Linked DNA regions of Alloacidobacterium dinghuense. The protein of the gene in region 1 binds, or shares a complex with, the protein of each later gene. Links are inferred from orthologs where the notes say so. Each region holds a gene or a part of one and is shown on either strand. Other genes may lie near its edges.

Evidence for each region.
Region 2: the proteins of groL (region 1) and metK are in contact, whole or in part, in a cryo-EM structure (PDB 8P4O), measured with the Escherichia coli proteins. The link is inferred for Alloacidobacterium dinghuense from one-to-one orthologs.

What each region holds. Positions count from the first base shown.
Region 1 is NZ_CP060394.1:2,932,899-2,947,873, forward strand. What follows is about bases 5,339-8,193. They hold groL (chaperonin GroEL), read left to right. Parts: upstream 5,339-5,859; coding sequence 5,860-7,527; downstream 7,528-8,193. Other genes in these bases: H7849_RS12045 (co-chaperone GroES), read left to right, coding at 5,447-5,758; H7849_RS12055 (hypothetical protein), read left to right, coding at 7,784-8,193. Also shown: ribB (3,4-dihydroxy-2-butanone-4-phosphate synthase), read right to left, coding at 1-545; H7849_RS12020 (FecR family protein), read right to left, coding at 590-1,345; H7849_RS12025 (hypothetical protein), read right to left, coding at 1,479-2,324; H7849_RS12030 (RNA polymerase sigma factor), read right to left, coding at 2,497-3,708; H7849_RS12035 (YciI family protein), read right to left, coding at 3,967-4,323; H7849_RS12040 (hypothetical protein), read right to left, coding at 4,739-4,966; more of H7849_RS12055, read left to right, coding at 8,194-8,194; H7849_RS12060 (hypothetical protein), read left to right, coding at 8,404-9,882; H7849_RS12065 (hypothetical protein), read left to right, coding at 10,273-11,712; H7849_RS12070 (SDR family NAD(P)-dependent oxidoreductase), read left to right, coding at 11,777-12,496; H7849_RS12075 (YeiH family protein), read right to left, coding at 12,499-13,611; H7849_RS12080 (hypothetical protein), read right to left, coding at 14,026-14,622; H7849_RS12085 (2-oxoacid:ferredoxin oxidoreductase subunit beta), read right to left, coding at 14,645-14,975.
Region 2 is NZ_CP060394.1:6,009,935-6,024,944, reverse strand. The notes cover bases 7,476-10,365. They hold metK (methionine adenosyltransferase), read left to right. Parts: upstream 7,476-8,279; coding sequence 8,280-9,452; downstream 9,453-10,365. Other genes in these bases: ada (bifunctional DNA-binding transcriptional regulator/O6-methylguanine-DNA methyltransferase Ada), read left to right, coding at 9,644-10,365; H7849_RS25330 (glycosyltransferase family protein), read left to right, coding at 7,476-8,012. Outside these bases: H7849_RS25365 (hypothetical protein), read left to right, coding at 1-26; glgC (glucose-1-phosphate adenylyltransferase), read left to right, coding at 187-1,440; H7849_RS25355 (hypothetical protein), read left to right, coding at 1,630-2,508; H7849_RS25350 (hypothetical protein), read right to left, coding at 2,607-3,206; H7849_RS25345 (ABC transporter permease), read right to left, coding at 3,219-4,322; H7849_RS25340 (helix-turn-helix domain-containing protein), read left to right, coding at 4,665-5,174; H7849_RS25335 (Rossmann-fold NAD(P)-binding domain-containing protein), read right to left, coding at 5,550-5,981; more of H7849_RS25330, read left to right, coding at 6,345-7,475; more of ada, read left to right, coding at 10,366-10,708; H7849_RS25315 (SDR family NAD(P)-dependent oxidoreductase), read right to left, coding at 10,738-11,487; H7849_RS25310 (ArsR/SmtB family transcription factor), read right to left, coding at 11,579-11,872; ahcY (adenosylhomocysteinase), read left to right, coding at 12,006-13,280; H7849_RS25300 (LssY C-terminal domain-containing protein), read left to right, coding at 13,421-14,587; H7849_RS25295 (APC family permease), read left to right, coding at 14,678-15,010. UniProt on the Escherichia coli protein: Catalyzes the formation of S-adenosylmethionine (AdoMet) from methionine and ATP.

The DNA.
Region 1 (14,975 bases):
AGATCGGGGACGCGGGCCATGGTGCCGTCGTCTTTCATGATTTCGCAGATCACGCCGGCGGGGATGAGTCCAGCCATGCGAGCGAGGTCGACGGAGGCTTCTGTCTGTCCGGCGCGGACGAGGACGCCGCCTTTGCGGGCGCGCAGCGGAAAGATGTGTCCGGGGCGGGCCAGGTCATTGGCGGTTGACGCCGAATCGATGGCTACCTTGATGGTGTGGGAGCGGTCATGCGCGGAGATGCCGGTGGTGACTCCTTCGCGGGCTTCAATGGTCTCAGTAAACGCCGTGCCAAAGCGCGAGGAGTTCTGCTGCGTCATGGGGCCGAGGCGGAGATAGTCCGCGCGCTCTTCGGTCAGGGTGAGGCAGATAAGGCCGCGTCCGTGCTTGGCCATGAAGTTGATGGCTTCAGGAGTAACGAACTCAGCGGCGAGGGTGAGATCGCCTTCGTTTTCGCGGTCCTCGTCGTCGACGACGACGATCATGCGTCCTGCTTTGATCTCTTCGATTGCACCTGGAACATCGGTAAATGGAGCTTTGGCAGCCATGCATCTATTGTCTGCCAATTGAGGCTGTTCCCGCCACAATGGGTTTATGGCCCCCTGAAAAGCCCACGGCTGGATGACAATGAGCCGTGCCGTTCATAGAAGACAGCGGTCATGTCCCATTTATCCATTGGGTTGGAAACCACTTTCTTTGAAACGGCAGGTTGAGACTGCCCGGTTAGATCAAAAGTGAAGGTTTTCTTCCTGGCCAGTTCCATTGAGCCAAAGGGCCCGCTCACCTGGCCTTTGCCATCAAGCAACGCGAGCCGTGCTTCCGTGGCATCCATTTCCAATCTAACGTGGCCGGAGTTTTGCAATTGGAGTTGTTGCTGGCCGAAGGTGAGTTGCAATTCGTTACCTTTGCTGTCGACGATGTACCTGGGCATCAAACTGATGTAGATCGTTCCCTGAAAAGCACGTACGCTGGACGCCTTGATGCCGGAAGGAAGCAGTTCCAGCTGAGGAAATGCAATCACGGAATAAGGACCGAGGCGGATCGTGCTTAGATCTTGAAGCTCCACTTCGGCTCTGCCCATCCCGGTCCGAATGATGTTCCCCTCAAGAACGGAGGTGTGAGAGAGCGCACGCTGAAACTCTTTGCCAGCAGCGCTTGCGAGTTGCACTTCACCCTCCACGTCACTCAACCAGGCAATCGATACTTTCGAGCCGGCATGTGACTGATCGGGAGGATGCGCAGCGGTATAAGGTTCTCGGGGTGCAGCAGGCGGCGCGCTCTGAGACGCGTGTGCGTTCCATGCAAGCGTGGATATGAGAGTGAACGCGAGACCGGCTATTGCTCTCATCTGACATTCGCCTCAGTTTAAGAAGACGCTGCGCCCGGGAGGAAAGTCAACTCGCTGGTACCGCTTAGAGGGTGGTTATATGCAGGATCGTAACTGTCCGGCCCTTGCTGAAAGCAGGGCCGGACAGTTGTCGCTACTGCGGTACTGGCAACTTCTGTCTGGGCGCAGGAGGCGGATTGGAGTTTGCTGTCTGCGTTGAGCCTGGCGCCGCGTTGGCATCAGCGTTCGCCGCTGCGGTCAACTCCGATTGGCGATACTTGGACGCGCTTACATACCCGTGAATGTGGTCTTTGGTGATGTCATTGATGACGACTTCGACGGGCTGCGGACTGTCGGGCACGTAGAACATCACCGGCTGGTAAAGATTCACGTGCTTCTGCGTGACGTTGCGATCATCCACCATCAGCTGCAGGTCGGCATACTGATGCTTCGTATTGGCTTTCCTGAGGCTGACGCTGAGCGGTCCTTCGCGCTGAAACTGCTTCGACTTCTGGATATCGAATTCGGTGTAATTTCGCTCGCCCTTCTTTTCGAGCACTACGAGTTCATCATGCGTGCGCGCAATGGAGCCGGTAAGCTCAGTGCGAGTGCTTACAAGATCGGTCCGCGTCGCCTCGATTTCCTTCCCCTGGGCATCAACCTGCGACTGCAGCTTCTTGTAGCGCGAGTCCTGTGCGTGAGGATGCGGTGCAGTGGCGGCATGGGGTTTGGCCGTACTCGTGCCGGCAGGTACTGGCTGAGGAGGAGCTGTTTCGCTGCGTGTGGCAAGATCATTCACCTTTGCCGTAAGAGCATCGAGCTGGCTGTGCGTAGCGTTGAGCTGGGCCGTTACCTGCTCATTCTGCGCTGCAAGGTTTTGTGCGGCATGGTGCTCATGGACGGCGTAGCCGACACCGGCACCGCCAATCACAACTGCGACAACATAAGGGACAACGCGCCTGACAAAAGGCGCCGCTGTTGGAATAAGCGAGTCTTCCATAGTGCCTCCGGAGAGAACTGACAGATCTATCTCCGATTAACGTGAAAGCACGTTCCGTTCCACGACCCTCTAATCACAAGTCATTTTCTATGTGATGGTTAGAGCCCGACACTTTAAAAAGTTCGTCGGGAAGAATTTCACGGTTTACGGAAATTCTTGCACAAGAAACGCCTCACTGCACGAGCGCGGATTGACGCCGTGCGAGGAAACGGCTCACGGAGGGATCGCGTTCGAGGCCGATTGCGACTTCGTAGGCGTGGTGTGAGTCATGGATTGCGCCGGTTCTGGCGAGCAATTCGGCGCGTGCCGCCCACCATGGCTGATACTGAGCGAGACGCGGGTCGGCGGCTATTTCGTCGAGTGCTTCGAGCGCGGCTCTAGCGCCGTGAATCTCCGCGACGGCGAGGGCGCGGTTGATCGCGACTACGGGCGAGCCAGAGATTTCGAGCAGCGCGTCGTAGAGTTCGAGCACCGCGTACCAATCGGCGTGGCCCGTCCGACGGCGGCTTACATGCGCAGACTGGATCGCGGCCTCAAGCTGATAACGGGCAATGGAGTTGGATGTGCTCGCGCGGTGAAGCAGGGCCTCGGCTTCGTCAATCATCTGCCAATTCCAGACGGCGACATCCTGATCGGCGAGGGGAACATATTCGCCGCTGGAGCCCCGCCTCGCTGGACGGCGAGCTTCGGCGTACAGCATAAGCGCTAGCAGGCCGAGCGCTTCCGGCTCGTCTGGGAGCAGCTCGGTGACGACACGGCAGAGGAAGATGGCTTCTTCGGCGAGATCGCGATCCGCTACGTCGGTTCCGGCGGCGTTGCTCCAGCCCTCGGCGAAGGCGGCGTAGATGGCTTCGAGCACTGTGTCAAGACGGGCTGGGAGTTCTTCGCGCTCGGGAATACGGAACGGTATACCGGCTTTGCGGATTTTGCTTTTGGCGCGGACGAGACGCTGGCCCATCGTCGCCGGAGCCATGAGAAAGGCAGAGGCGATGCGTGCTGCGTCAAGTCCGAGAATGACCTGCAAAATCAGGGGCGCACGAATCTCAGGATCGATGGCGGGGTGGGCACAGGCGAATATGAGCGCGAGACGGCGGTCGGGGATATCTGTATCGACCATTGTGTCGAGGACGGCGGCAATCTGCTGCAGATCCTCATCGACGAAGCTATCGGTATGTTGTCGGCGGATCATGTCGATCGACTTGCGGCGGGCCACGGTGAGAAGCCATGCTTCCGGGTTGTCTGGGCAGCCGCTTTTCGGCCAGTCCGATAATGCTGAAGCAAAAGCCTCCGAGAGCGCGTCTTCGGCGGCGGCTACATCGTGCGTTCGCGCAGCGAGAAAGGCTACGAGTTTGCCGTAGCTGCGGCGGGCGACTCCTTCTGCCATGCTATAAGCCTGGTCACCGGATTCACATGGCATCGCAGGAGTCCCCGTTGTACTCATGGCCATCCGGCGGCCGGCGATGACGCTTCAATAGCAAGCGTTTGAGGCGGTGTGGACTCTTCTGTGAGCATCGAAATCTCACGCCGATCAGGCGACGTTCTATTTATCCGTACTTCCAGCGAACAAAATGGGTGGAGGCATGAGTTCCGTCGTAGCGATTGTGGCTGAACGAAAGTTGATGCCTCCCATGTTTCGACCTTCTCAGGCTGCGCCCATTTCCCATACCGGACGGACTTCGACTGTGCCGTGACCCGATCCGGGGCAACGGGCTGCCCAGGCGAGTGCGGCATCGAGGTCCGGAGCGTCAATCAGATAGTAGCCGCCCAACTGCTCCTTGGTATCGGCATACGGACCGTTCAGCACCTGTGATTTGCCGTTGTTGGCGCGCACGGTGGTTGCGGTTGCGGTTGGCCGCAGGCGGTTGCTGCCTTTGAGGGCGCCTGCTGCCTTGAGCGCTTCGGTGTAGGCCATATAGGCTGCGTATCCCTGCTGCTGCTGCTCCGACGTCATTTGATCCCAGCCGGACTCGTTGGCGTAGAGAAGTAATAGGTATTGCATGAATTTCCCTCCGTGATGAATTGTAGGCGGGTCATTGGCCCGTCACTACCGTGACGCACGGGAGGTGGCCATTTGGACAGGTCGCGACGCGCGACCCGAAATTTTTCTAACTGCCTTGCCTGCGGAACTTTAATTGACGGCCCTGACGGGTAAGAGCAACATGGATGTGCGGTAACCACCATCTGTAAGGATTCCACTCAACATTTTGAAAGAACATACTCTGGAGGGGGCTGGCTACGGCAGACCTTTCAAGCAACACCAACAAGAACACGAAACCGCTGGATGGGGATATCGGGAAGATGTTAAAGGACTTTCCGCCGAAGTCGAGCTAACTTGCGGATTACGAACAACTTCTGAAGCAGAAACGCCGCCCTTGGCGGGCGGCGTTTCTCATCGACTGAACTCAGAACTCAGCTTACAGGGTAGACTCGATCTCGAAGCCCCATGCTTCCAGCAGGCCCTCGGGGATGTACTTCGAGTTGCGGTTACGGCGGGCCCATTCGCGCAGGCGAGTCGAGCGGATATATTGATCCGGGGTGAGCTTATATTCCTTGACCACCTGTTCAAAGGAGGTGACAGTGGGCACGACCGGTCCAATGGGCTCCGGTTTGCCCCAGTTAGGATTACCACGACGTTTTGCCATTTATTATTTACCCCTAGCAGTAAGGTGACGTGCAGATACTCCGGCGTTGGCGGGAAACATTGTAACCAGCAGAACTCGCCGGGAAGTTACAAACTCTTCTATTTTAGGTAGTTTTTCTCCAAAAATCAATAGAAAAATCGCATTCTATTGAAACGAAACATGCCGCAAAAGCACCATGTTTGAATCGTTTCGAGAAGCGATACCCGTCTGCACAAGTATTTGACGTTTGTTCGGGTTACTTGGTTTCGGCCTTGATTCACATTCCTGAAATATATGAGCGAGACACACTCATATATTTCGGTTCCACACTTGACAACCGTTGCAGGACTCTCCTACATTAGCAGTCGAAGAGTGGAAGTGCTAAAGGCTGCGAAATCGGCCTTCCTGTCGCATGAAAGCTCCTCGCTTACAGTAAGACTTTTCTCAAACTCAGCAATCAAAACCGCGAGGATAACCCTCGCGCGAAGGAGAAGCACCGCAATGGCAACTGCAACTGTAGCCACTACCTTTACGCCGCTGCATGATCGCATCCTGGTCCGCCGCGTAGACGAGGGCGAGACCGTTCGTGGCGGAATCATCATTCCCGACACCGCAAAGGAAAAGCCGCAGGAAGGCGAAGTGATCGCCGTGGGCAAGGGCAAGTCGAACGATGAAGGCAAAACCTTTCCGCTCGATGTGAAGTCCGGCGACCGCATCCTTTTCGGCAAGTATTCCGGCACTGAGATCAAGATCGATGGCGAAGAGTTCCTCATCATGCGTGAGGAAGAAGTCCTCGGCATTCTGAAGAAGTAGAACTAGCCGTTCGGGCGGACGCGGCTTCGCCGCAAAAGCCTAGAAGGCTGTAGTGAGATTTCATACGGAGCATCGGCTCCGCGATGTAAGGAGAATTGGAAATGGCAAAGCAAATTCTGCATGGAGAGGATTCCCGTCAGGCGATTCTGCGCGGCGTGAACACTCTGGCTGAGGCAGTAAAGGTGACGCTCGGCCCCAAGGGCCGCAATGTCGTCATTGAGAAGAAGTTTGGTTCGCCGACGATCACCAAGGACGGCGTAACTGTAGCCAAGGAAATCGAGCTGAAGGACGCGCTCGAAAACATGGGCGCACAGATGGTGCGCGAGGTTGCTTCGAAGACCTCTGATGTTGCCGGCGACGGCACCACCACCGCGACCGTGCTTGCCCAGGCGATTTATCGCGAGGGCGTGAAGACGGTTGCCGCAGGCGCGAACCCGATGGCGCTGAAGCGTGGTATCGACAAGGCTGTCGAAGTCATCAACGGCAAGCGCGATGAGAACGGCGTTGTTACTGGCGGCGCTCTCTCGAAGCTGTCGAAGCCGGTTTCGGGCGACATGATTGCCCAGGTCGGCACCATTTCGGCCAACTCTGACTCGACCATCGGCAACATCATTGCCGAGGCGATGAAGAAGGTCGGCAAGGACGGCGTGATCACGGTTGAGGAGTCGAAGACTCTGGAGACGCAGCTCGAGGTTGTTGAAGGCATGCAATTTGACCGCGGCTACCTGAGCCCGTACTTCGTCACCGATCCGGATCGCATGGAATCAGTGCTCGAAGAGCCCTACATCCTGATCTACGAGAAGAAGATCAGCTCGATGAAGGATCTGCTGCCCTTGCTTGAGCAGGTTGCCCGTGGTGGCAAGCCGCTCCTCATCATCGCGGAAGACGTGGACGGTGAAGCGCTGGCGACCCTCGTGGTCAACAAGCTGCGCGGCACGCTGAATGTGGCTGCTGTCAAGGCTCCTGGCTTTGGCGACCGCCGCAAGGCCATGCTGGGCGACATCGCGATCCTCACCGGCGGCAACGCCATCACGGAAGACCTCGGCCTGAAGCTCGAGAACCTCAAGCTCGAAGATCTGGGCAAGGCGAAGCGCATCACGATTGACAAGGACAACACCACGATCGTTGAAGGCCGTGGCGCGTCCAAGGCGATCGAAGGCCGCGTGAAGGAAATTCGCAGCCAGGTTGAGAAGACCACCTCCGACTACGATCGCGAGAAGCTCCAGGAGCGTCTTGCGAAGCTGGTAGGCGGCGTCGCCGTCATCAAGGTTGGTGCAGCTACCGAAACCGAGATGAAGGAGAAGAAGGCTCGCGTCGAAGACGCAATGCACGCGACCCGCGCGGCAGTCGAGGAAGGCATCGTCCCCGGCGGCGGTGTGGCACTTGTCCGCTCCGCAAAGGAAGTGGACGAGCTGATCAAGACGCTGCAAGGCGATGAGAAGATCGGAGCACAGATCGTTCGCCGCGCCCTCGAAGAGCCGCTGCGCCAGATCGTTGGCAATGCCGGTGAAGAAGGTGCTGTGGTTGTGGGCAAGATCCACGAGTCCAAGGACCAGAACTACGGTTACAACGCCTCCACCGGTGTCTACGAGGACCTGGTAAAGGCTGGCGTCATCGACCCGACGAAGGTGACCCGCACTGCTTTGCAGAATGCGGCCTCCATCGCCGGCCTGATGCTGACCACCGAAGCCATGGTCTCCGAGATTCCGGAGCCCAAGTCTGCTGCACCTGCAGGCGGCCACGGCGGCGGCATGGAAGGCATGTACTGAGCTCTGCGCTCAGCGAACCGCGCCTTCGGCGCAGCAAAAAGCCCCGCGAAAAGCGGGGCTTTTTGTTTTTCACCGGTCCAGATCATCTCTCTCTAAAGTCCCGCTCTTGCGATGTCGGCCAACTTCATGATGAGAGCCTGCTCTTCTTCATAAACGCACCCGTTCCGATGGAGTGGCGGCAACTGTAACTGATTTCGGCGTACAGTTAAGGAGCAATCTGGAATTGCCGGATCGCTTCTCTGTCTGGAGTGCAAACATGTTCAGAGTACAAAACCTCTTTGCCTTGAGCAGTGTCGCGTTTTTGGCCTTTGGGTTCGTTCTCTCGAAGGTTCCGGGGGCAGCCGGAATTACACTGGCGATCAGTGGGCACCGTGGCTACGGCATTGCTTCGCAGACACCGCTCTACCTGATTGGCACCCTGTTCGGGCTCTTCGCCTTCTTCTATTCGATTGGATACCTTTCTTTTAACCAGACTATGGCTCACTGGCACTTCGCGCTGAGCGTCCTCGGCGTGCTACTGATCATCATTGGATGGGCTTTGTTTCCGAATGCCAACATCAATTTGATTGTGGCCTCCATCGCCGTCGGACTGCTGTTTTTCTTATCCGCGCAGCTGTGGTTTGCATTCGACATCACACGGGCGGTAGTGCATCTTCTTGGATCGTAGTTTCCTGACCTCACGCTGAACATGCAGACGAGCGTGTTAACCGGTTGCTAAAGCAACGGCGAATAAATCCTTTTCCTCGCCCCCTAGTCCCAAACTAACGTAACCGCCAAGTAACCTTAGTTCCTTGTGATCTGAATTCGTTCTGGCTACTCTTACCTCAACAGCTCGCCGATATCCCCCGTAAGAACAAAATTTAAGGGACTACCAGGATGAAACAGATATTTCTGCTCGTCGTCCTGCTATGCGTGTGCGCCGGAGGCTACGGCCAGTCGGTACAGATAGCAGATGATAATTTGCCTTCAGCGCCCAGTGCCCATTTTGCCGGGCCATCGCTGGCGGCGATTGTGCCCACTCCTTCCACGCCGGCCAACCCCAATGTTCCGACCTCATACCGGCCATCAATGCCTGTTACCAGCCTGACCTGGGGTATAAAGCTCGATTACTACCTGCGGAGCACGGTGTCCTTCCGCAATTTTCTTGAGGCGGGATTTCTTGCCGGGATTCCGAATCTTCCTGCGGCACCGTCTCAGCCGCAGCCGCCGGCAACTATCACCATCGACGGCGTCCAGAATTACGCCAACGCCATGGATGCATACGGCGATGCGATGGACGACTGGCGGCGGTCAAGTGAGGACGAACTGCGCTATCGTGGCAGGCGTTTCGGAGTCGGACTGGCAACGGCTGAGACGCGGCAGATGCTCAGCAATTTTGCTCTTCCAGTGGCACTGCATCAGGATCCGCGTTATGTTCCTGCTTACATAGACGGAAGCTTCAGTCAGCGGATGTGGCATTCGGTCAGCTCGATTGCAGTGACGCGCGGCGATAGCGGGCGTCTGGAACCGAATTATTCGAAACTCGGCGGGACGGTGGCGGCGGCGTTCATCGGCAAAGAGGTGTATGCCAAGAAGTTCGATGTTCCGCAACTCGAAACGAATCAGTTTGTGAAGCGCTATATCGGCTACAGCCTGGCGGGTGATCTGGCCACGAATGTCGGGCGCGAACTGGTTCGCACGGCGATCAAGCCGGACATCGAGATGTACTCGTCAGACGGCCCGGCCACGCAGGACTCGTACTATCCGCTCTCGATTGGCGGCAAGTTCGTCTACTGGGCGCGCAGCACATACGGCATGCGCAATTTCATTCAGGGCGCACTGATCGCGGGGATCCCGGACATAACCGACCAGCCCGGGCAGCCGGCTGTGCCCAACATCACCACCGAACAGCAGGCACTCGAATTCGACGCGATCTTCGTGCAGTATGGCGAGGATATTCAGGCGTGGCGCGACAATATGGAAGACGATGTGCGCTACCATGAACGCCGACTGATTGGCGGATTCAGCGAGTCGGAGACGCAACAGTTTCTGGCTAACTTCGCGCTCTCGACGACGCTCGGCATGGATCCGCGATACATTCCCCTCGGCCCCGGGCATTCGGCCGGAGCACGCCTGGGAAATGCCTTTACGAGTGTCGTAATCGGGCACATGGATTCCGGCCGTAAGATGGCGAATCTTCCGCTGCTTGCGGGAACCGTGGGCGCGGCCTTTGCCGCCAAGGAGCTTTACTACCCCGCGCTTGGCGTGCCGGAACTTGAGAGCAATCGCGTCCTGGCAAAAACCATCGGTTTCAACTTTGCAGCGGATGGACTGCTGAATATCTTTGGCGAGTTCTTTGTGCACCGGGGATTCTGATCGCACCATTCATTCGCAAAATGGGTATGTATGTATGCGCCACGAAGGCCGTTAACATGGCCTCGCCGCAAGCAGCGAAGCGTGTTCACGCAACTTTCATTACTTTTCCCGAAAAAGAACTCACAGCGCCAACCAAGCTGACATGGTTACTTTCGCCCCTATCGACCAATGTAAACGGGAATTTACTCTCTCCTCTTAGTGCTTTCGACTCATCAGCCTGCTGACGAGCTTCGCTCCCCAGATAGCAAACTGGAGTTGTCGAGTTAGAGCCTCTGTTGTATCGAATCAAGGCAAAAGTAATCGCCCTCAGTGACTTCTTGCATCTTGCCGACGGATTGGATCAGGGCTAGGTTTACGCAGATCCCCACAATATGGATTCGAGGAAATGGCATGAAGCGCCGATTTCTGCTGACTCTGCTGGTGTGCTCGTGCTTTGGCGCGGTCAACCGCCTGATAAATGCCGAGGACGGAGGCTTGCCCGCCGCACCCTCAACTACGGTTGCGAGCCGTCCGACGACTTACCCCGCGTCTTACCTTGATACAGACGGAGTTACTCCTCTGACCTTTGGACAGAAGGTCAGCTATTATCTGCATAGTACTTATTCTTTTCGTAACTTCCTCGAGGCTGGACTTATTTCTGGAATTCCGGATCTAGCCTCTGCGCCACCGCAGCCGCAGGCACCGGCCATTATCTCTGACGACAGCATGAACAGCTACACGAACACCATGGATGCCTACGGCACGGCAATGGACACGTGGCGGCGTTCCAGCGAAGAGGAGTTGCGCTACCGGAGCCGGCGCTTCGCTGTCGGCCTGGCAACTGCAGAAACGCGCCAATATCTCAGCAATCTTGTGCTTCCCACTTTGTTGCATCAGGATCCGCGCTACGTGCCGGCCAATATTGAAGGCAGCTTCGGACAGCGCATGTGGCAGGCGGTTCGCTCGATTGTCGTCACGCACAGCAACAGCGGTAGCTCTGTTCCCAACTACTCAAAACTGGGAGGAACGATCGCCGCGGCCTACATGGGGCAAGCCGTGTACGCGCGGCAATTTGATGTTGCCGAGCTTCATAGCGGCCACTTCGCCGAAAAATACATTGCGTACAGTCTCGGCGGCGATCTGGCAACGAACGCCAGCCGTGAGTTGATCCGCACGGTGATGAAACCGGATGTCGAAATGGCTGACGCGCATGGCCCGGCCACGCAAGATTCCTACTATCCCCTCTCCGTGGGCGGAAAGTTTGTTTGCTGGGCGCGAAGCACATATTACATTCGCAATTTCGTTCAGGGAGCGCTTCTGGCAGGTCTTCCCGACATTCCGCCGGAGCCGGCAGAGCCATCTGAGCCCAACATCACTTCAGAAGAGCAGGCTCAGGCCTTCTACACCAGTTTCGTTCAATACGGTAACGACCTTCAGACGTGGCGCGATACCATGGAAGAAAATGTCCGCTACCACGAGCGGCGGCTTATCGGAGGAATCAGCGAATCCGAGACGCAACAGCTTCTCAGCAAGTTTGTCCTGCCCACCCCGCTTGTCATGGATCCGCGCTATATCCCACTTGGCCCGGGCCACTCAGCGGGCGCTCGCTTTGCCAACGCGCTGGCCGGCATCGTAGTTGGACGCCTGAACTCAGGGCACAGGATGCTGAATCTGCCTGTGCTTGGAGGCACGGTTGGCGCGGCACTGATCGCGCAGGGTATCTACTATCCGAAACTGGGCGTGCCGGAGCTTGAAAGCAATCGCGTACTCGGTAAGACCATCGGCTTCAATCTTGGCGCCGATGCCGTTCTGAATATTTTTGGCGAATTCTTCATCCGCCAAAACCTATAGTTCGCTTCTCCATTCTGCCGCGCAAGGTACATTGAAGGAATAACGGTAATGAGCGGAGGCAGTGATGGAGCAGAGATTTTCCGGAAGATCAGTGTTGGTCAGCGGAGGCACAGGCGGTCTGGGACGCGCCGTGACTCTGGCCTTCCTGGCCGAGGGCGCATACGTCGCCGTTCCCTACTTTGACGCAGAAGAATTTGCGGACCTACAGAATGCGGCGCGGGACAATGTAGCGTGGCTTGAAGGACAGAGCGTCGATGTGACCGATGAGGCTGCCATTCGCAGATTTGTCGATGACGTAATTGCGAAGCGCGGCAGACTCGATGCCATGGTCAACACGGTGGGCGGCTATGCCGGTGGCCTGAAGCTGTGGGACATGGATGCGGCCGTCTTCGACCGGATGCTCAAATTGAACCTGCGCTCGGGCTTTGCGCTGTCGCGCGCAGTGGTTCCGGCGATGCTGAAACAGGGGCAAGGAGCCATCGTCAACGTCGCGGCGAAGGCAGCCGTCGATCATGCTGCGGGCGCCTCGGCGTATGCCTCTTCAAAAGCAGCAGCTGTAGCTTTGATGGATTCGCTTGCCGCCGATCTCAAAGGCACAGGCGTGCGCGTGAATTCAATTCTGCCGAGCATCATCGATACGAAAGCAAACCGCGCCGCGATGCCGGATGCGGACTTCAGTAAGTGGCCGAAGCCGGAAGAGATCGCCCGCGTGATTCTGTTCCTGTGCAGCGAGGACGCCGCAGTGATTCACGGCGCCGCCGTGCCTGTTTATGGCAACAGCTGAAATCAACCGAGATGGAATAACCGGTCTGCTCCAACGACAAGTCCCAACGTAATGAGGGCGATAGCGATTTCGCCGACCGCACCCACGATGAAGGGTCGCACGCCCTGCTTGCCAAGTTCGCGGAAGCTGGTGCGCAGGCCGACTCCAGCAAATGTGAGCAAAAAGGCCCAGCGGGAGAGATTGCCAAGCGTGGTCAGCTGAGGCTTGGTGAAGAAGCCGATGGTTGCAAGCACCGAGATAAGCAGGAAGCCAAGGACGAACTTCGGAAACTTCTTCCAGAGAAACGCGCCCTTGTTTTTGACTTCTTCGGCTTGCCCTTTCGATGCCCAGTAGATTGCATACCCCAACACTACGAAACCGATAAGCGCATTCCGGCAGGTCTTCGCCAGTACGGCAAACTTCCCTGCCGCATCCGAGTAAATAGCGCCTGCGGCGGTCGCTTCCGCCGTATTGTCGACGGCGAGTCCTGCCCACAATCCATAGGCGTGATCGCCAAGATGCAGAGCGTGGCCGATCAGAGGGAAGGCGAAGAGTGAAATCGCGCCGAGGGCGAGGATGGCGGCGATGGCGTAGGAGGAGTCTTCCTCGTCGGCATCGATGGCGCCCTGGGTCGCGATGATGGCTGACACTCCGCAAACGGAGGAGCCAACGGCAAGCAGCGTGATGAGCTTGGGAGACAGCTTGAACCCGCGCCCGAGGTAGGTCATAAACGTCAGCGCCAGAGCCAGCTCAATGAAGACGAGAATGAGGCTGAGGCCGCCCAGTCGCAGGATGTCGCCGAGAATGAAGCGCGCCCCGAGCAAAACGATTCCCGCCTTGAGCCAGAATTCGTATGTTGCCACGCCTGCGCGAAAGACTTCGGGCACGCCAATCGTGTTTGCGATGACGAGGCCGATCACAATGGCCCAGAGGACATATTCGATATTCGGCAGGACGAGATGATGCGCCTTGCCGTAACGCGCGATGAACTGCTCGATGAATTTTCCGGCGTAGCCTACAGCTGCGAGCAGCAGAATTCCGGGAATCAGGCGGAGGAAATTGCTGAGGAAACTGGCTGGCTTTGCCTCTGCCTGGGTTCGCGTCTGGGGACTAGGGATGACTACCGCGTCTGCCATGTTCGTTCTCCTTTGGCTTACCAGGGCACCGACTTGAGGATTCCGGCGCGGACGAGCAGGGCGAGAACGAGCGAGAGCAGGACAGCCCAGCTATCGAATGAAAGACGGCGTTTTGCGGGTGTGGACATAGAGGCTTGCTCCAAAACAAGATGAAATACGGATGGAACCGCAATTGCATATTCAGATTTCAGGGAAAAGGCGAGAAGAGATCAGCGACAACAACAGCCGAGGAGTTGGCGGGTCGCAGATGGAAGCGGGAGCTTCATGCTTGTGATTGTTGTATCACAATACCGATAATTCAAGTGAGTTTTGCGAAGCTTGTTTCATGCCGCAGAAAGGGATTTTGGTTGTGAGGGTCAAGGCTGAAGCCACGCTTGTTTGAGGCTCCTACAGCACGGCTAAAGCCATACCCTTTCAAAACAAGTATGTTTGATCGACTGCCATAGGTTCTGCTTCCTCATGGAAAAATCGGATCAATTCAGCTATATCAGTTCCTGCTGCTCCTGTTAGACCTGGTTTTTCTAGATCGCAAAGCTCTTTCAGCACTTTGGCAAAAGGAATAACTTCTATTCCGCGTTTCCCTATCTCATGGATCTCACGCTGATCTTTAGCTACCCCATGTACAAACACGAATTTCCAGCTCTGCCCTTCCCAAGCCCTTTCTCGGGCGTTGTTCTTGGCTTTAGTTAGAAACTTCTTCTCAACCCATTCCTGAACGCACTCTTGTCGTTGTTGATCAGTTCTCTGCTTTGCACTATTTCTCTTGACCTTCAAATCTTCCATCAAATGTGCAGTCCAAGGAGTGATGTAGCCTACGGGTCTAAAGCTGACCTGAGCTTCAAGGTGCCATGCATCAAGCCGATCTGAATGTCGAGACGGTCGTACCCCTAAGAGATCGATTTCACCTACGCCCGCATTCTTACCGCTGGTGTCATGCTTAATACCTCTGACAGTAAAAAAGCCCTGCCTATTGAGCCACTCATCTATCAACGTTTCAGCAAGCAGGGCCATTTTATCGATCTCGAGTTGCAGCCTATTTTAGCTTTGCCATGATCTCACCGAGCACCTGCTTTGAGGGGCGCGTGCGCTCCTGCGGCAGTGTAGCCAGAGGCTCGTCGACAAGGTTGAGCAGGTCGGTGAAGCTGGGTTTCTGGGTGTCGACGTAGAAGATGCCGGTGAGCACTTCGCCCTTTTCGTGGGCTTCCATCAACGCTTTAACAGCAGAAACGCGGCTGGTTGGGTTGTAGTCTTCGTGCAGCTTGCGCAGGCGCAGGTGCGAACCGTCGTGCAAGGTCACATCGTAGGTCGAACCTGCGTCGTAATCGATGGCGATGTCTTCAAAGTGCGGCACAAAGCCGACTTCG
Region 2 (15,010 bases), 3.1 Mb from region 1 along the record:
TTCAAGGGGACGAACGAGTCGACTGAATTCGCCGTCCAATTTGCCGGTTCCTGTGTATTGACTCCCCCGCAGGCAGCTATATGCTAGTATCGCCAGTTCCGGCGAGCGGTGACGGCTGCCGTATCCTGACAGCCAGATCCGCCAAGCCGAGGACAGGCAACCAGCGCAAAAGGGGCGTAGTTACCCATGAAGGATACACTTGGAGTTCTTTTAGCAGGCGGCGCAGGCGAGCGCCTTTTCCCGCTGACCCGCGATCGCGCGAAACCAGCAGTTCCCTTTGGCGGTAACTACCGCATCATCGACATTACGCTTTCCAACTGCATCAATTCCGATCTGCGCCACGTCTACATCCTCACCCAGTACAAGGCTCTCTCGCTTAACCGCCATATCCGCGAAGGCTGGACCAGCGTCGTCGCCCAGGAGTTAGGCGAGTTCATCGAGATTCTTCCGCCCATGCAGCGCGTCAGCGCCAACTGGTATATGGGCACAGCGGACGCCGTCTACCAGAACATCTACTCCATCGGTTCCGAGCAGCCCAAACATGTCCTTATCCTCTCCGGCGACCACATCTACAAAATGGACTACGGCAAAATGCTTCAGCACCACAACGATTCCGGTGCCGACGTTACGCTGGCCACTCTGCCCATCGATCCCACAGAGGTATCCCGCTTCGGTGTTGTCGAAGTGGCCCGCTCGGGCGAGGTCGTCGGCTTCCATGAGAAGCCAAAGTCCACTGACCTGCGATCGCCGTTCAATGCGACGATGGTAGATGCTTCGATGGGCATCTACCTCTTCAATACCGACGTGCTGCTGCCGGCGCTGATGAAAGACGCTGAAGACCCCGCCTCGAAGCACGACTTCGGTCACAACATCCTGCCGTCGCTGCTGGGCAATTACAAGATGTACGCCTACAACTTCGTTGACGAGAACAGCAAGGATGCGCACTACTGGCGCGACGTGGGCACCCTGGACGCCTATTACGACGCGAACATGGACATCGCCTCGGTGTCGCCCACCTTCAACCTGTATGACAGCAACTGGCCTATGCGGACGCGCGTGCGCCAGTATCCTCCGGCAAAGTTTGTCTTCGGCGAGCCGGGACGCACCGGCATGGCCATCAACTCCATCGTCTCCGCAGGCTGCATCATCTCCGGAGCGGTAGTGCGCAACAGCGTGCTCTCACAGGATGTCCGCGTGAATTCCTATTCGGAGCTGGATTCGACCATTGTCTTCTCGCACGTCAACATTGGCCGTCACTGCCGCATCAAGAAAGCCATCATCGACCGCGACGTGCATTTGCCCGAAGGCACGGTCATCGGCTACGACCAGAATGAGGACAGACGCAATTACTTCGTCACGCCATCGGGGCTCACCGTCGTAACACGCGATTATTCGCTGTATGAGAACCCGGTGTCGGCGGATTTCCTTCAGCCGGTTTAAGCAATCACGGGATTGACTGAGAAGCCGCCGTCAGTGGCCGCCTCTCAGTCCTGAGCATCAAACGGCCCATCTCAAAATGAAACGTAGTGGCGCAGTCAAACTGCACCGCTGCACAACACAATCAAAATCTGCAAGTAGGCTCAAACCCTCACCCTAGGTTCACTTCGCTCATAAGAATGGGAGGTTCACTTGGCAACGAAAAGTCTTACTACAGGCACTGCTGCCGATCTGCTCGCGTATCAATCCTTTCACCATGTCTCCAGAAATATGGAGCGTCTGACCCGGGTTGCGACCGCCGATCAACAATGGATCGTCAGGGATTGGGACGGAGAAGTGTATTGCATAAAATTCGAGAAAAACTTCTCGAAAAAACATCTGTTTACCTTCAGCAAGGACGTAGACAGAACGAAGACACAAGCCCAGGCCGAGGCAGCGAAGCCCGGTGTAAGGTCCGACGCAGAAAATTGGCACAATGCGGAACTGGAGCTGCTGAAGTCAAAAATCGCCAAGAACGTCGACAAACGTGCCGTTTCGACCATGTGCTCCTGCGGGCACAGATTCAACCAGCATGCACTCCCCGGGCCAGCCTGTACCGTAGGCGGTTGTGGATGTGCGGCCTTTGCGACGCCTTACAAACTGGCGCGCAAATATGTCGGCAAGCCTACGGAAGATCCGCTTTCCGGTGCATCGACGACACGGAACTCATGCATTATTCTCAACTGGGTCCCGAAAGCCGAATTCGAGGACGTCGTTGTTCGGTCAATTCAGGCGCACGAGAAGCCTGCAGGTTGGGCGAAGGGGCAGCCTCTGGCGGTAACAGCTGCGCCGCCAGGGAGCGCTGCACCCGCTGTAGCCGCCGCCACAAAGGCTCTGAGATGGGATTTTGGACTGGCACGCAGCGGCGCCATCGTCCTCGCCGTAAGAACTGCGGTGGGACCACCCCCGGTTTATAACTACAGCAATTTCCAGGGCTGCTGGGTAAAGGCTACAAAAATCGGCTCGGAAATTGGCAAGCAGACCTGGGAAATTTTCCACATGGAAAGTGCACCGCCGCATGCCCTCTTTTAGGCTTCATCTACAAAGATAGGTGAGGGTCGAGGGCTGCTATCGTGAGCAAAGATTCTGCCTTTTCGACTCTCGCCCGAGATATCGAGCAAAGAAAGACATTACTCACCATCCGGCAAAGGCGGAAAACAGACCCGGTTATCCTTAGCGCGAAGTTTTCTGTTGTCCCAGGATTCCCGGGTCAAGCTCTCGGGCGTTTCCCCCGATACAAGGCCTGCGGTCTTATGCGAGTCGAAACCCTGCGGGCTCACCTCGCCCAGATAACCGTAGACCGTGATGTCCGGGTAATCCTGTTTCATGCAGTTGTATAAGCGCTCCACGTAGGAGGCAGATCCCCCTTCGCCCGCAAGCGTATTACCGCTTCTCGATGCGAAGATCTTCAGCTCTTTGTGGCGCGTATCCAGGCCTTCTGATATCAGATGGAAGGCCAGTTCCTGCGGTGTCTTTCTGCTCTCGCCGACTGCCTCCAATCCATCCCACATGCGCGCGTAGACGTACAGCACGTCTTCGTTGCCCACCTGCGTCAATCTGCGATCCGGGCGCTCGTCTGGCAGGGCTTCGATGAGGGCATACAACTTGCCGCCGGCGGTTTTCCGCTGCTGCCATTCGGAGGCGCGGCTCTGCAAGTCACTTCCGCCAAGAACGTAGATCCAATGCTGCTGAAGCTCGCCTTTCGTCTCGTTTTCTTCCGGATTCGTCATTTGCAGCTCCGTTTACTCGTACGCTAAAGCATCAATCGGGTCTTTACGCGCAGCCTTCAGCGCCGGATAGAGCGCCCCAAGGATCGATCCGCCAAAAGCAATCAATGCGCCTCGCACTCTCCACTGCAGCGTAAGGGGAAACGGCAGCGTTGGGAAGCGATACTCCAGACCAATCTTGATGATGTAGGTCATGGCGATGCCGAGAATAATTCCGGCAATCGCGACCAGGGCGGCCTCACGCAGCACCGCATTTGCGATGTAGCCCTGCGAAGCACCCAGTGATTTCAGGATGCCGATTTCGCGCGTGCGCTCCATGACAGCCGTGTACATGGCCTGAAAAACGACGATGAATCCGACAATGACCGCAATGCCGATCACGCTGTTCAACGCCGCGCTGAACCCGGGCAGATGTTCGGGAGTCATCAACGACATCCACTCCTGCAATGTCTGCACCTGGTATTGACCAAGACCGGGCGTGCTCAGAATCTCCTGCCGGATCGCATCCTGATTCTTTACGTCGTCACTCTTCAGATAAAACAGGGACGCATTGTCGGCATTCCCAACCATCCCACCCAACGTGTGAATCGGCAGGAACTTGCGTCCGCCCTTGCCGTGCTCGACGATGCCGCAGATGCGGAAGGGATGGTTCTTGACCTGAATGGTTTGTCCTACCTTGTGACCGCCGTCCGCACGGGCGAAGATGTCATCGACGATCACATCGTTAGGTCCCTGAAACGTGGTTCCGGATAGATAGACGAAAGGCTTGAGTGCATTGAAGCTCTCGTAGTCGATACCCCAGATGGTTTCAACCGAGCCGCCCATATTGAAGTCGGTGATAACAGGCGCAGCGACGGCGACATGCGGCAGTTTAGCCAGAACATCGGCTATCTTCGCCGGCACCGGCGCCCCACCAACACCGGTGATAAAGCTCGCATTCGGTGGACGAACGATCATGTCCGCGCCAATGCCGCTCGTCTGGTTCCGCGCATTCGAGATCTGGCCGATCATGATGCCCACGATGGAAAGAATCATGACTACCTCGACCGCAACGGCAACGATGCCGATCATGGTGCGCAGGGGACGGTGGAGGAGATTGCCGATGACAAGCTTGTTCATTTCAAATCCCGGAAAGATCGCTTGGAGAGCTGACGTGCCTTCCCGACGGAGGAAGAGGCGAAAATCTTTCGAAATTTAAGTCTAACAAAGCGACCAGCCCTGCCGATAACCATCTGAGGTGAACGAGACGGGTCAACGATCACCGGGAATGGTCAAGGTGACGGGACCGGGCGCGTTTACTTTAGATTCATGAATAGAAAAGGATAATTGCTTTTTCCTTTGACTTGTCGTAATCAGCGTCTTATGGTTTGCCCTAGAGGTTGTGCATTCAGGCGGTTTCGATGTACAACATCTTTTTGCAAGGCTTGCTAACCCCAAAGCGTATCTGCGCAGGATAGGAGCATGGGTCAGTTCGGCGAAGATTTGCGGAAAGAGCGGGAAACTCGCGGCATCGCGATTGGCACGATTACAAACGTGACGAAGATCAGCGGCCGTCACCTGCTCGCTCTTGAACAGGAACATTTCGATGCCCTCCCCGGTGGTGTTTTCAATAAGGGCATTGTGCGCGGCTATGCTCGCGTGGTCGGTCTCGACGAAGACACGTGGGTTGGACGCTTCATGTCCGCCTACCAGCAAAGCGGCCAACTCAAGGATGACGACGTAAGCTGGATCGAATTTGCGGAAAATGTCAGCAAAGGCCGCGATGACGACACTCCGCGTCCGGATGTCCGTCTGCGCTGGGCAGGCGTCGCGGTTCTACTGGTCCTGCTCTCCGCGCTCGGCTGGTTTGTGTGGCACTTCGTCAGCAACCGCGTCACGGCAGAAAATGTCAGCGTTCAGCATTCCGTGTCCGCTCAGGAAATACACACTACGACAGTTCCCATAACCGCTTCTGCCGGTTCTGGAAATTAACCCAGCTGGATAGCCTTGGCAGTTGACTGCCAGTTGCATTCAGGAGCATGGGTTGGTGTGATTCGCGGCCTGGGTAGTGTTTGTCAAGCCCCTCAAGGCTAAGAAATTTCCTAACCCATACATTCCAAACAGCAAAAACCCGCACCGATTTGGCGGTCTATTTCCCTAAAACAGCTAAAATAGAAATAGAGAAAAAAAAGCCGCCCGGGCCGCGGTTGGCCTTTCCGTTTCAGGATTCAGGAATGGATTCCCCCAGCCGTCATTCTGAGCGCGCAATCCGCACAGCCTGTCCTGAGCGAAGGTGAAGAAAAGAATCCAGGAGTCCCATACAACAACCACCGGCTGCCCAGATCTCCTTTTAGCCTGAGTCGCTCCCTAGGAATTTAGTCGGTGGTAATCGGTTGGATCGAGTTCCAGGAGTTTGCCGTTCCACCAGGCAAGCTCAGCGCGTATGTCGGAGTAAGCGGGATGAGTCGCCGGTACTTCGCGCAGTGCTGACCGCAATTGAACAACACACTCCGCAGCGCCCTGAGCATCCACCAGGCCATCCGCGGTCGCCGAAGGAGGATTGCTCACAAACAGTTTGTGGCTTCCCTGGCACATATGCAGAGACACCAGGTCGGCCTCGGTGACGGAATTCAGGTATCCGGCGCCATTCTCGGGGTTCGCCTGGGCAAAAGGCGCAATCTGAGCAGCGGCCTTCAGATCCGCAGTGCGTTGGTTGTGCTTTGCGATCTCCTCGGCCCGGAAGCCGATCGTGCCGACTAGAACAGTCGAAAACGTCAAGACATAGATGAAGCGATTCACTTGTACCAAATTTCCTGACTGGGATGGATTTCGTTCCGTGGTCGATTCAGAGCGGGGCCGGAAACTGACTTTTGCGAATCTTTTAGGAAGGAACGAAGGATTGCCATTAAGATACCAGACTCCTTCAGGAAAGCAATACATATTTGCGAAATTGCAAACATGTAAACCGGAAACCCGGTAGCCCTTCTGTATCCCCATGGGAATCAACTCCAACTTTTCGTTTTCCCACACAAATACTCGATTATTACCTCGGTCATTCGCATTCTTTTTGTGTCGATCACTTTCGGAGGCAATCGACCGCGACAAGCCTGCATCCCAAAATTAAGACCCTAAGACAATCTGACTACATTGTGAGGACTATTCGTGACTCTCTCCCCCTCTCACGGACTCTTTTCGACATTGATTCACATGGTTGTCCCGGCGTGGATGGCCCTGATCTTGTTCTTTATTTTGTTGAAGTTCGTCGCACGTCGGAAGGCTGATTTGAGCGAACCTCACCACCCGTCTGGTGCATCGCGGACACTTATCGGTGGACTGGCGATTCTGATCTTCGCGCTTTACATTGGGGCGCTGGCGATCCGGCTCTTTTTCCCGGGATTTATCGACCCGGTAGAGCCGTTAATGGCGTCGATATCATACTTCTCTCTGCACGGTACATCGGTGTATCAGAACATCGTCGCGTATGGACCCCTCTCCTACCTTCCCTATGGCTTTGCGTTGAAGCTGATGCCTCCAGGCATGCTTGCCTTGAAGATGGTTGTGGTGATCGCGAACATTCTGCTTGTCGCTTTGATGGTCGATCTTTTCCGTCAAATGGTCGAACCACGGAAGGCCTATTTAGCAGCGGGCCTGGTAGTTTCAGTGCTCTTAATGAAGCAAAGCTATCTCATTCAAATTCGAGGAGATGTGTTTATTTTTCTGGCGGTCGCCCTTGCAATCAGGGCCGCATTGATTCGCCGGCAGGTTCTGTCGTCAGTATTGTTCGGGATCGCTCTCGGACTCGCCATCGGGGCAAAAGCTACCGCCGTTCTCTGCCTGTTAGCCCCGTGCTTATTGTTTGTTGAGCGCCATGGCCGGCGGGCTCTTCTCTCGTCAGTCGCGGTTGCGTCTGTCGTGAACCTAGTGCCGTTTCTGGTTCCTACCATTTCACTCCGACAATACTTTTACTGGCTCTTCCACATGTCGCACGAGCTGCGCAGCAGCAGAGAATTGCTTGGCAATCTGTTTGTGACTGCCGTATTGCTGCTGCCGATCCTCTTGGGTTGGCCAAAGAACCGTGCTGCGTCACGCCGTTATTGGGGCGAACGGCGTTGGCACATGCTCGCACTCGTTGTCGGCGTCTTGGCGACCGACATTCTCGCTGCAAAAATGGGAGCGGGAAGACACCACCTGGCGCCATTCACAATTGTGGTGGCTTTCTACGTTGTTGAAATGCTTGCACAACAGAGGGAGAGCGCGCCCACATTCCGGCAGCAAAGGCGCAGTTACGGAATGAGCGTTTTCGTGCTTGGTTGGGCCGCGTTCATTACCCTGGTGGTGATTACCGAAGCCGGTGCGGTGTGGGATGTCTGGGCGCTGGATCGTCAACAGCATTCTCAATCCGTCGCTCTGATGCGAGACGTGCAGGGAGTTCTGAATCGACATCCGGACCAGCGCATTGAGATGGCCCCGGGTACGAGCCAGGAGAATTTGAACGCCACATACTCCCCTGAGTATGGCGCGCCAATTCTCGCATTCCACGGAAATCCGGACGACTTTGAACTTGCCGCTGCCGCCGATGGGGAACTCCTCCACCTTCCCGTTCCGAGGCACATGGAAGAGGCTTTGACCACTTGCCGAACTTCATTGTGGCTGGTGCCACGAACGCAAGCCCCATTCAGTGCTGTCAGCATTTACAGCAGCATGTATCCTGCTGAATACCCAGGGCATCTCGTCTTCACCAACCTCACCCGTTCGAAGTTTTCCTCCAGGCATCGTCTGGTGGGCAGAACGAATTTCTTTGACGTATACAAATGCGTTGGTATGGGCTGACGGACGAGGGTCGGCTTTTCAAGCCAACAATCCTCTCATCCCAACCCCTCCGGTACGGAGGGCGGCGGGCTTGTTGGCAAAGCCGTTCACTGGCTGATTTCGCCGCTGAAATCTTCCACATCCCCTTTGGCTGAACCGCTTTGCCCTGCCTCCGACGGTCTAGTACCATCTAAGATCAGATGCCTGTGCGCGATCGGGCCCTACGGCTTGATCCTCCGCTCCGCACATTCGTGAATCAGGCGATCCGCAAATTCATGGAGGACTGTTTTGTCCGTACGCGACAAGTTTCTATTCACCTCAGAGTCGGTGACTGAAGGGCATCCCGACAAAATCGCAGACCAGATTTCCGACTCCATTCTCGACGCCTGCCTCGAACAGGATCCTTACAGCCGCGTCGCCTGCGAAACCCTAACCGCCACCGGACTCGTCGTTATCGCCGGTGAAATCACGACCAAAGCTTACGTTGACTTCCAGACTCTCGTGCGCGGCGTGGTCGCAGCCATCGGCTATGACAACGCGCTCTACGGTTTCGATTCGAACACCTGTGCTGTGATCTCTTCGATCAACAAGCAGTCCGGCGACATCGCCATGGGCGTTGACACGGGCGGCGCGGGCGATCAGGGCATGATGTTCGGCTACGCTACCAATGAGACGGAAGAGCTGATGCCGGCTCCCATCTCACTGGCCCACAAGCTGACCAAGCGCCTGAGCGAAGTCCGCAAGAGCGGCAGGATGTCGTATCTCCGTCCTGATGGCAAGAGCCAGGTCACGGTCGAGTACGACGCCGAAGGCAAGCCGGTGCGCATCGATGCTGTCGTCATCTCGACGCAGCATGCGGAAACGATCTCGAACGAAGAGCTGCGCGCTGACATTCTGAAGCACGTCATCCAGGCTGTTCTTCCCGCCGAACTCCTCGACGAAAACACCAAGTATCACATCAACCCGACCGGTCGATTCGTCATCGGCGGACCGATGGGTGACTCGGGCCTTACCGGTCGCAAGATCATCGTCGACACCTACGGCGGCATGGGCCGTCACGGCGGCGGTGCTTTCAGCGGCAAGGATCCGACAAAGGTCGACCGCTCGGCTGCATACATGGCGCGCTACATCGCCAAGAACATAGTGGCCTCCGGTCTTGCCGACCGCTGCGAAGTTCAGCTCGCCTACGCCATCGGCGTTGCCGAGCCGGTCAGCGTGCTGGTAGATACCTTCGGCACCGGCAAGATTCCTTCCGACAAGCTCCAGGAACTGGTTCGCGCCAACTTCACGCTGACGCCGAAGGGCATAATCGAGAGCCTGAACCTGCGCCGTCCGATTTATAGGAAGACCGCAGCCTACGGCCACTTCGGGCGCGCCGACAAGGAGTTCACCTGGGAAGCGACTGACAAAGCCGCGGCTTTGCGTGAGCAGGCCGAGGCGGCAACCGCAGTCGCCAAGTAGCAAGTTAGCGCTAAGCAAGTCAGCATAAGGGCAAGCTTCCAGCTTGCCCTTTACTTTTTCTGCCTGAATCGCGGAAGATGCCCCGGGAATCGATACGAGGGATGGCAAAGACAACAAAATTTAACAGCAAGAAGCGGAGTGCCATTGGAACCTTGAAGGCGCGAAGATCAGAACAGCATAGGGAGGAAGATATGAGTGCTGTTCAGGTATCGCACCAGGTTTGGGACAGGGCATGGCAGATGGTGGAGACGCGCAAGCCCGCTGCGGACATGCTCTTCGTGTACGCAGTGAGGACAACGGGCATCTACTGCCGTCCATCCTGCCCCAGCCGCAGGCCGCTGCGCACATCAGTCGAATTCTTTGCCACCAGCGAACTCGCGGAGCGCGCAGGATACAGAGCATGCAAACGCTGCGCGCCGGGTGAGGCGCATCCGCAGGCGCACATGCTGACACAGGCATGCGATTACATCGAGCGGAACATCGACACCACCATCAAGCTCGACAAGCTGGGAAAGATTGTAGGCTTGAGCGCGTTCCACACGCAGAGGCTCTTCCGCCGCTACCTCGGTATCTCTCCACGGCAGTATCAGCAGGCTCGCCGCATGGAGCATTTCCGCAAGAACCTGCTCACGAACGATAACGTGACGACGGCGATGTATGAGTCCGGTTTCGCGTCCAGCAGCCGCCTGTACGAAACAGCAAACGAACACTTAGGAATGACGCCGACGGAGTACCGTCGCGGAGGCAAGGACGTGGTGATCCGCTACACAATCGTCGATTCGCCACTTGGGAAAATGCTGGTCGCAGCTACCGACGCCGGCCTGTGCCTGGTGGCCTTTGGCTCACTCGAAACCGAACTTGAAGATGAGTTGGCGTCACGCTTCCCAGCCTCCGACAGCAGGCGCGACGAGGCCAATCTGGGTTTGATGGTGAAGCAGATACTCACGCAGATGACCGAGCATCCGGTTGCGCTCGAACTACCACTTGATGTCCGCGCCACGGCGTTCCAGAGACGCGTGTGGAAGGCACTGCGTCGCATTCCGCGCGGCCAGACTCGCACCTACTCTCAGATTGCGCAAGAGATTGGTCAACCCACTGCGGTACGCGCAGTCGCGCGCGCCTGTGCAACGAATCCGGTGGCGTTGGTCGTGCCCTGCCACCGCGTCATCGGCAGCGACGGTGCGTTGACTGGTTATCGCTGGGGAGTTGAACGGAAAAAGAAGCTGCTGGAGCTTGAGAGCGTTCCAGCCAAATGAAAAGGGCCGCTCAATGCGGCCCCAATTTTTTACCGATAGCCACCCGAGGCGATAACCAATTCGCCTGACAACCATCCTGAATCGGCAGATGCCAGGAAAACGGCGATGTTCGCAATGTCCTCAGGCTGACCGATGCGTCCAAGAGGAACTTGCGCCTCATGCTGCTTATGGAATTCACTGCCGATGAATCCTGCAGAGTGAACGCCTTCCGTCTCCACCATTCCGGGGTTGATCGAGTTCACGCGAATCTTCTTCGGGCCAAGTTCCTTGGCCAGAGTCTGCGTGATCGCATCGACAGCGCCCTTCGTCCCGCTGTAAACCGACGACGTAGGCGGTGTAACCCTGCTGGCAACCGAGCCGATGTTGATGATGCTGCCTCCATCACCATTAAAGTGCTTTACCGCCTCTCTGGAGGCAAGGAGCAGACCAAGCACGTTTGTGTCGAAAATGCGATAGTAGTGCTCTTCCGTGATGTCCTCAATTGGGGTGAATTCGTAAACGCCAGCATTGTTCACCAAAACGTCCAGCTTGCCAAAAGCCTTTTTCGTCTCGGCAAAGATACGGTTTACGTCGGCTGCTTTCGCAACACTTCCCTGCACCGCAATGGCTTTACCGCCCTTGCTCGAAATCTCACTCACGACGCGATCTGCTCCCTCTTTGCTGGAGGAATAATTCACAACAACAGCTGCGCCTTCCGCAGCCAGACTCTTGGCAATGGCCGCGCCAATACCTTTCGATGCGCCAGTAACAACGGCGACTTTACCCTGAAGCTTGCCCATCTCTTCGCTCCTGTTCGAAACATCATTCGTAGACATTTCGATAACTGTCTAATTGATGAGCGGATCGAGAAAAAGTCGCAAAATGCATTTGTTAAATTGCGGCTAATTGATCGAGGTAGGCTTGCCACACGTCGCGGCAGAGGGAAAGATTTGCAAACTTGCCTTCGCGTTCGATCTTGATCAAGCCGGCTGTCTCAAGTTCCTTGATGTGATGCGACAGGGTGGCAGCGGTAATGGGAATGCAATCGCGCAGATCGCCACATGGCAGCTGGTGTCCGGAGGCGCTGATTTGCTTGAATATCTCAAAGCGGCGCGGATCAGCCAAGGCGCGCGAAATCAATATCATCTGACGCGCTGAGAGCCGCACTTTTTTCTCTTGAGCCACTTAGTAAAGATGCTACAGGACTTTCACATGATTCCTCCGCAAACGACTCGTCGGGGCTGTCGGCGATGATATCCTCAGTAGAGCACCGGGAGGGTCTGCCCGACGTTTAGGACCAGGTGACTTTGGAGAAGATATGGCGACAACGACCGCAACACTGCACCACGTAAAGAATCTGGATCTGGCTGACCAGGGACGCAAGCGCATCGAATGGGCGAACCAGTCGATGCCGGTTTTGCAGACCATCCGCAAGGAATTCATCAAGCATCAGCCGCTCAAGGGCATTCGCGTGGCGGCCTGCCTGCACGTAACCACCGAAACAGCGAATCTGATGATTACGCTGCGCGACGGCGGCGCCGATGTGGCCCTCTGCGCATCGAACCCGCTTTCCACGCAGGACGACGTGGCCGCATCGCTGGCCCGCGACTTCAATATTCAGACCTATGCCATCAAGGGCGAGGATAATGAGAGCTACTACTCGCACATTCTGGCGGCCATTGATCACAAGCCTCACCTGACGATGGACGATGGGTGCGACCTGGTCCACCTGCTGCACACCAAGCGCCAGGATGCGCTTGAGGGCGTCATCGGCGGCACTGAAGAGACGACGACTGGTGTGATTCGCCTGCGGGCCATGGCTAAGGACGGCGTGCTTCGCTACCCTGTCGTTGCCGTCAACGACGCACTCACCAAGCACCTCTTTGACAACCGCTACGGTACCGGGCAGTCGACCATCGACGGCGTAATTCGCTGCACTAACGTGCTGCTCGCCGGATCGAAGTTCGTGGTCGCCGGCTATGGCTGGTGCGGTCGCGGTCTCGCGATGCGCGCACGCGGCATGGGTGCTGAAGTCATCGTGACCGAAGTCGATCCGACCAAGGCGCTTGAAGCAGTCATGGACGGTTTCCGCGTGATGACCATGATCGAAGCAGCCAAGCAGGGCGACGTCTTCGTGACCGTAACCGGCAACAAGAGCGTCATTCGCCAGGAGCATTTCGACGTGATGAAGAACGGCGCGATCATCGCCAACTCCGGACACTTCAATGTCGAAATCGACATCCCGGCTCTGGAGCGCACCGCTTCCTCCAAGCGCGCAACCCGCGACTTTGTCGACGAATATGCCATGCGCGATGGCCGCAAGATTTACCTGCTCGGCGAAGGCCGCTTGATCAACCTTGCTGCAGCGGAAGGTCACCCGGCGTCGGTGATGGACATGAGCTTCGCCAACCAGGCGCTTTCGGCCGAATACATGGTGAAGAACCATGCCAGCCTGGAAAAGAAGGTCTACTCCGTTCCGCAGGAACTTGACAAGCGTGTTGCCCGTTTGAAGCTCGAAGCGATGAGCATCGGCATCGACCGCCTGTCGCCAGAGCAGGAAGAGTACCTGGCCAGCTGGTCGGAAGGCACCTAGCCTGAACCCGAAATTCGAAGTGAAAGGCCTCGATACTTGATCGAGGCTTTTCTTTTGCCCTACACTCTTGCTGACGAAGCGGCAAAAGCAGATGATGGATGCGTTTAGGCCATTTGTTCGGTTCGAACGTCATACGATTTATGAAACTTTCGCGCTTCCTCCGGAGCATCCCGAGCCTTACCGTCACCTGCCTCGCGCTCTCTGGAATTGCCTGCAGTCAGCAACAACCAGCGCCTACCTCAGTACGCCCCGGCGTTCAACTCATCGAATTGAAGGCACCCGACGCCAGCGTTCTCTCGTCCCGCAAAGGCTCCTATTCTTTCAATGTGCCAGCCGGAGATTGGACCGATACCGGCGTCACCGTCACATTGGGTGATCAGCTCGACTTTTCTGCAACGGGCACAGTTACAGTTTCCGACGGACATTCATCCACGCCGGACGGAAACGCGCGTGGATGGAAGGACCTGGTGCGCCAGTTTCAGCTGAACAGCGCTAACAGCGGTGCGCTCATCGGACGTGTTACTAATGGCGACGCTTCTATTCCCTTTCCGATTGGCGCGAGTAAGCAGATCGAGATAACGACCAGCGGCAAGCTGTATCTCAATGTGAACCTGAGCAGCGACCTCACCGGGGATGGGAGTTACACGGTAAAGATGAAGCTGTCGAAATCGCCGACTACTGCCACAGAAACAACAGCCATTAACCTCGCGAGTTCTCTGTCACCCGATTTATTTGCCAATATCCCGCGCAGAGTGCAGGACCAACAAGGGAATCCGGGAGACATGGTGAACTTCGCCATTATCGGCACGCAGGACCAGGTGCAGAAGGCCTTCACCGGCGCAGGTTGGACCACAGTCGACAAGACCACTCAAGACGCGATTGTGCATGGACTTATAGCAACGCTTTCTCACGAGGCTTACACGGAAATGCCGATGAGTATTCTTTACCTCTTCGGGCGTCCACAAGATTTCTCATATGCGCGCGCCGATCCCATTGCGGTTGCCGCAATCCGGCACCACCTGCGCGTATGGAAATCGACGGAGACAATCGACGGAAAGCCATTGTGGGTTGGCTCGGCCACGCATGATAGCGGTTTTGAGAAGGACCAGCGCAACGGCAACGTAACGCATCACATCGATCCCAACATCGATGAAGAGCGCGACTTCATCGAGCAGAGCTTTGCGGCAGCCGGTGCGATCACCGGCGCGGCATACGTCACGCCGTCGAATCCGCTGAAAACTGCGCTTACCGCAACTGGCGGGAGCTTCCACTCCGATGGACGCATTGTAGTGCTGGCCCTACGTTAATAGCTTTGCTTCTTCACACGTGCTGCGCCAAAACACGATAGGATGATGGCGCAGCGGTGCCATTCTTATTCCTGCATCTGAACAGGTGATATGCGAACTCTTGACCTGCTGTTTGGCCGTCCGTTAGCCACATCAGAAGAACGCGCAGAACAGATCGGCCCGTCCGCCGGCCTTCCGATCTTCGGGCTTGATGCTCTCAGCTCTGCCGCCTACGGACCGGAAGCTGCGCTCACACTGCTGATTCCGCTCGGCATTGCTGGCGTACATCACATTGTGCCGGTGACAACGGCAATCATCATTCTGCTGGTCATCGTCTATTTTTCTTATCGCCAGACCATCGAAGCCTATCCACATGGCGGAGGCTCCTACACGGTGGCGACGGAAAACCTGGGTGCAGGTGCCGGTTTGTTGGCTGCCGCCGCG